DNA from 2 places in the Vreelandella neptunia genome. Region 2 is predicted to be linked to the other one. Evidence: predicted binding sites of a transcription regulator. Region 2 holds the regulator's gene; the other holds the start of a gene.

Region 1 (3,229 bases), 1.3 Mb from region 2:
TCAAAGGAAAGCGGCGCTGAGGCCTCCATTAACAGTTTTAGTTTTGTGGATGCTGGTGGTTTGGCTGTAGCTGGCCCCTTTGGTGAAGACGCCGCTACTCAGCAGATGGGTAAAGACGCTGTGTTGAAGGTCAATGGTATTGATATCACCAGTGCCAGTAACCAAATTGAAGATGCGATTCAAGGCGTCACACTCAACATTGCAAGTTTAGCGTTGGAAGACGGCGGGACGGCTACCAGTACGGTAAGTGTTGAACGCAACACCCTGGGGGTGCGCGAGGCGGTAGGTGCATTCGTCAAAGCCTATAACGGCTTAGAAGGCACAATCAATAACCTGACAAAATACGATAGTAAAACCCAGACCGCCGGCAAGCTGCTAGGAGACAGCACGGTGCGCACCATAGAGTCTCGGTTGCGCAGTGTGATGATAGGCAGTGTTGCAGGCAGTGAGCTTTCAACCCTTAACCAGCTAGGTATTACCTTGCAGCGTGACGGTACGCTAAAACTTGATGAAGACAAGTTAAGTGATCTAGCGGCCAACAGTCCTGACGCGCTCAGCGATTTTTTTGCAGGCAAAGATGAAGCGAGTGGCATGGCTGGGCAGCTAACCACGACGTTAACTAACCTGTTGAGCGATAACGGGACTATCAAAGGGGCCATTACGGGAGCGGAGAATCGCGTAAAAAGTTTAGATGAGCGCTACGCACGTATGGAAAAGACCATTGAGAGCACCATCGACCGCTATCGCAAACAGTTTGGTCAGTTGGATGGCATGATCGCGCAAATGAACCAAACCAGCTCTTACCTTACCCAGCAGTTTGATGCACTTGACGCTCAGTTAGGCCGCAAAAAGTAGAGCCATCTCAGCAGGCATTGTTTTAACATGACAAAACAGCGCTAAGCGCTGTTTTGTCGTTGTGGGAAGCAGCTTTAGCTCACGAAGATTTCTGCTTCCAGCCGGACTGTTGCAATCGTGGGAGGTAGCTTTAGATTGCGACGCTTTTTGCTTCCAGCTGGACTGGTGCAATTGTGGGAGGTAGCTTTAGCTCGCGACCAAAGCGCGGTGTCATCGCAAATCCAGTGAAGCGATCTCATACTCTCACGGCCACCCCGCCCAAGCATGAAACTCTTCACTATTCAGTTACCAACGTTTACATCTTTTTTTACCACTTCCCCTAAAGAAACCCCACGCGCTGCCGTTAATTAATATAACGGCACAAACAGTGGCCGAAAGCAGGCCTCAGGGCCAGTGTCCAAAGCAAGGAGTATCATCCCATGTCAGTGATCAATACCAACATCACAGCAATGATCGGCCAAAACAACCTTGGCAAATCACAGAACGCACTGTCTACCGCCATGGAGCGTTTGTCCTCTGGTCTGCGCATCAACAGCGCTAAAGATGACGCCGCTGGTCAAGCCATCGCCAACCGTATGACTTCACAGATCACTGGTCTGTCTCAGGCTCAGCGTAACGCCAACGACGGTATCTCCGTTGCGCAAACCGCTGAAGGCGCCCTGAACCAAGTAAACGACAACCTGCAGCGTATTCGTGAACTGGCCGTTCAGTCTCAGAACGACACCAACTCTGCTGACGACCGTGCTTCCATCCAGGACGAAATTGATCAGCGTTTGACCGAGATCAACCGCATCTCTGAACAGACTGACTTCAACGGCGTTAAAGTTCTGGCCCAAGATCGCAGCCTGTCTATCCAGGTAGGTGCCAACGACGGTGAATCAATCGACGTTGCACTGGAAAAAATTACTGCTGACACACTGAGTCTGGCTAGCTTTAACGTTAATGGCCCCGGTGCGAATCTTGGTGCTGCAACTGCAACTGACTATACAACAGCATACGGTGAAGGTACGGGTGTAGCCAATAATACTGTTTCCGCAACTGGTTTCAAGAATGAACTAGCCACGAATTTGGGTATCGCCACTGGTTCCGTTGCTACTGCGGGCACAGCCCAAGTAGACGATAACGGCAACTGGTATGTGGATGTCAGTATTACTGCTGCAAGTGAATCAGAAGTTAAAGCTTTGGGTCTGCAGGGTATCGAAGCTATTTCAGGTACCGCAGTTACTTTCCAAGTAGCGCTTGATCCTTCTGAGGCCACCGTTACTACAGGTAACACCACTGCTGCTTATACTGTTGACGGTGCAAGCTTGGGTGCAAAAGACCTTCTGAACTCAGCGACAGCTAACCCGATGGAGCAGCTTGATAAGGCTTTGAAGCAAGTCGACGAGCTTCGCTCTGGCTTGGGTGCGATTCAAAACCGTTTCGAGTCTGCGATAACCAACTTGCAAACTAACGAAACTAACCTCTCCGCTGCTCGTTCACGTATCGAAGATGCTGACTACGCCAGTGAAGTGGCCAACATGACTCGTGCTCAGATCCTGCAACAGGCGGGTACCTCTGTACTGGCCCAGGCTAACCAAACGCCGCAGAACGTACTGTCTCTGCTGGGCTAAGCCTCCGCTATACTCATCCGAACTTTCGGATTACCTACAGGCTCCCTTCTGGGGGCCTGTCTTGTTTTAAAGACTGTCTCGAAATCAGTTAGCAACTATATTCAGCGCTTTTCCTACCTTTGCGAGGCGAGTTAATCATGTACGCTGTTCGCATAGCTTAACCGCCTTCAGGATGTTCTCTATCATGTCAAATAAAAAGCCTTATCGCTCAGCAAGCAATGCTCATCAACGCACCTTAGATGCGAGGGGAACAACGCAAGCATTAAAGAAAGCCAAAGAGCGTACGGTACAGAAACCAACCAATTTAGCTGCGTGGAAACAGTTGGGTGCGGAGCTTTCTGCGGTCGGACAGTTTGAAGAGGCATTAATAGCACTGGAACGAGCTAGTGCTTTGGTTTCTGATGATGCTGAAACGTTAGCGCTAAAAGGCCGGATAACACATCAAGCGGGTAATCCCGAGCAGGCGCTGGTGTTTTTACATGAAGCCATCAAGTTAAATCCAAATTATGCCAAAGCACAGCATTATATTGGTTATATTTATTACACCCAGGCACGTTTTAATGAGGCTCTAAAGCACGCTGAAACAGCCTGTGAGTTGATGCCTGACGATGTAGATATGCTCAATACCTTGGGCAATACTTTGTTGCAGACATTTGAATATAATCGTGCTAGGGATGCGCTTGAAAAAGCCGCGAGATTAGCCCCCAAAAACTACCTTTCATGGAATAATTTAGGTAATGTTTATAATGCCATTGGTGATC
Region 2 (3,229 bases):
GGCTGGAAGCCGAGCACTTGACCTGGGTCAGCCAAGTAGCCCCCAATCATCGAGTACTCTTTCACCACGAGCGCCAGACGGTTCGCCAGCTGTTTAATGACAGTGTGCTAACCCACCATGTGGGTGTGCGTTTTCGTGGTCAATCGGTGCAGCTTTGGACTGCCTACGCCGAAGTTGAGGATGCCAGCGGCTGTGCCCTGCTCGCCTGGTACGGGGAGGTGCGCGATCCGGAAAGCGCCAAAGTGGTGGTGCGCCGCTACTGGCTTACCCCGGCTCGCTTAGGGGCAGAAGTGCTCTCCCTCCTGTTAACCCAACTGCAAAGCGAAAGCCTGGCCGCCTTGACGCGGCGCGCTTGGCAGCAGTTAAAAGAGGCTGATAGTGGCGACCTAAATGCTGAAGTTCGCCTGTTAATGGCCAGCGGTGTGGCGTCAGTCGCCGGACATCTCGATGTCGCTGATGATGAAGAGGCGCAGACGCTGCGTGGTGATCTGCTCAACCTATTAGGTACCAGCCGCCGTCGCCGTGACACCGGTATGCTCGATGCGCTGGTCTATGCCTTTATGGCGCGGGATGCGATTCGCCAAATGGGCAGTGTTAGTCGAGAGGGCGTGGCGTGAGCGAACAAGATCAAGCCGCGGGACTGCGCAAGTGGGCAAATCTACAGCGCCAACAGCAGCAGACTGAGGGTGCTGTTGATGTCGCGGCGGCAGAGCCTGTGTCCGAACACACCTCACCCTTATTATCGCCAACGGTAGCGGCGGCGGAAGAGCCAACGACGGTGGCTCCGCCCAAGCCCAAAATTCCGCTTATTGTGGTCGGGCTACCCGGTAGTGGTGCGGCCCAGGTAAGCAAGGTCAAAGCGCGACTGGGGCAGTGGTCAACGCTAGGTAGAAGTTGGGCCGGGGATCCTGATGATTGGGATATTCGTATCGTCATGGCGGAAACGTCCGACCTTGCTCAGCTACGCGATCAATATAATCGTTGGGCGCTATGGATCAGTAGCGATGCCGATACTTTCGCAGCCATGTTCCGTACCTTGCGCCTGCTACATGAGCGTGGCGGGCCGCGTCGTTTGCTGGCGCTCCACGAGCCCCACTTGCCGCGCCAGGGGTTGCTCGATAACTTGCGCGAGGCCGCTGATTACTACTTAAATATGGAGTTACTGGTACTTGCACGATGAGCCCACTCTGCCGAGGAGACTAAGCATGCTAAGCTGGCTATTAAGAGGGAAACTGCCACTGATCTTAGTACTAGTGGCAGGTTGGCTACTAACAGGGTTAACGGGGAGTGCTCAGGCGGCGCCGGGTAGTTGGAGCAGCCAGATACCTGGGCTAATGGTGGCGATGGGTGATCGGGCAAGCGCTAGCCAAGCGGCTACCCCGCCAACTGCCGCTAACAACGTGCAGTCGGCTCAGCTTGGGCGCATTCATTGGCAGTTTCAACACTCCCCCGGCGCGCTATTAAACGCTTGGCTATGTCATCCTGAGCAGTGCGTTGCATTAACCGGTATGCGTGGTTCTACCACCGCATTAGTGGGGCGAGCCGCCGATGCGCCATTGCATTTTCGCTTCGCCTTACGCCCAGGCCAACGGCCTGTTCGTGTGCAAGGGTTACAATTGATTGTGAACTATCAGTGAAGGCTGGATAGCCGCGAGGCGAGAATATGTACACAGCACAGGGCAGAATCAAACAAAATGAGCTGTTGACGCAATACATGCCACTGGTGCGACGTCAGGCCTTGACGCTACAGGTTCGGTTGCCAGCAAGTATTGAGCTCGACGACCTTATTCAGGCTGGAATGGTGGGGCTGCTGGAAGCGCTGGGCCGTTTTGATGCCACCCAGGGGGCAACGTTCGCGACCTTCGCCAGTCAACGTATTCGCGGCGCAATGATGGATGAGTTACGCACCCGCGACTGGCTGCCCCGCAGCGTTCGCCGTTCGGCGCGTGCGGTTGAGGGCGCCGTTCGCCAATTAGAGCAACTGCTGGGGCGAGCCCCGGAAGAGAACGAAATTGCTCAACACCTCGAGATGCCGTTGAGCGAGTATCAGCAGTTGCTCAATGACACTAACAGCGGCCAACTGTTGCCGTTTGAAGAGCTGGTGGCCGAAGGCGGCGAGCCGATAAATAATGAGCTGGGCAATTCACCGTTCGAGCAGTTGCTTGATGGTCAGCAGCGGCAAACGTTGATTGACGCTATTGAAGCGCTTCCAGAGCGTGAAAAGCTGCTAATGGCGCTTTATTACCAAGAAGAGCTCAACCTCAAGGAAGTCGGAGCTGTGTTGGGCGTAACGGAATCACGCGTTTCTCAACTGCACAGCCAAGCCGTGAGTCGTTTACGCGCGCGTTTACACGACTCGGCATAACGCCAACGTTTTTTACTCACTTGTGACCGGCAAGGAGCCGTGGATGAATCCTTCGACGCTGATAGGCATATTTGCCAGCATCCTGCTGTTGGTGAGCGTGCTGTTTTTCACTGCAGAGTCCCCAGAGAGCTTTATCAATTTTCCGGGGTTGGCCATCGTGGTGACGGGTACACTAGCGGCGACCTTTATTAGCTATCCGCTGAAAGAGGTACTCCGCGTCGTACGGCTGGTGGGCTTGGTGTTCCGGCGTGAAAACACCTACATGCGTGACGATATCCGCGAATTGGTCGATATGTCGCGACTGTGGTTTAAAGGCGATGTGCGTGCGGTCGAGCGCGAGTTGGAGCATACCCGCAACCCGTTTTTACGTACCGGGATCCAACTGGTGATTGCGAATACCAAAGAGGATGAGATTTTTGACATGCTGCGCTGGCGCATTGCTCGCCTTAAAGCGCGGGAGCATGCTGAAGCACAAATATTTCGCACTATGGCCACCTATGCCCCCGCGTTTGGCATGATCGGCACCCTGGTGGGGCTGGTCAACATGCTGGAAGTCATGGACGCTGGCGACCTGCAGGTCATTGGCCCGCGCATGGCAGTGGCTCTGCTCACTACCTTCTACGGTATTTTACTCGCCAACTTGGTGTTTAAGCCTATTGCGGTGAAGCTAGAGCGCCGCACCGAAGATCGACTGATTACCATGAACATGGTGCTGGAAGGTATTTCCCTGATTACCAAGCGCCGTCTGCCGTCGTTTATTGAAGAGACCCTCAACTCCTTTGTGGCTAATTACCACGATGAGATTCGTGATAACAGCGTCAAACCCAGGCCTGATTCGTCGGTTAGTTCGGCGACGAAGGGGTA

The links. Region 2 encodes FliA, which starts transcription of late flagellar genes. Its sites were predicted from a motif close to CTAAAGTTNNNNNNNNNNCNGCCGATA; they were not measured.
Region 1: a site for FliA is predicted at 1,175-1,201, ahead of SR894_RS17425 (FliC/FljB family flagellin). Genes of this name have one in related genera too.

The regions. Positions count from the first base shown of each region.
Region 1 covers NZ_CP140255.1:3,750,302-3,753,530, reverse strand. Annotated here, with positions in the region: gene fliD (flagellar filament capping protein FliD) at 1-855, shown strand, start outside; gene SR894_RS17425 (FliC/FljB family flagellin) at 1,275-2,468, shown strand; gene SR894_RS17420 (O-linked N-acetylglucosamine transferase, SPINDLY family protein) at 2,653-3,229, shown strand, end outside.
Region 2 covers NZ_CP140255.1:57,582-60,810, forward strand. Annotated here, with positions in the region: gene flhF (flagellar biosynthesis GTPase FlhF) at 1-617, shown strand, start outside; gene SR894_RS00295 (C15 family peptidase) at 614-1,180, shown strand; gene SR894_RS00300 (flagellar protein FlhE) at 1,206-1,637, shown strand; gene SR894_RS00305 (RNA polymerase sigma factor FliA) at 1,664-2,365, shown strand; gene SR894_RS00310 (motility protein A) at 2,409-3,229, shown strand, end outside.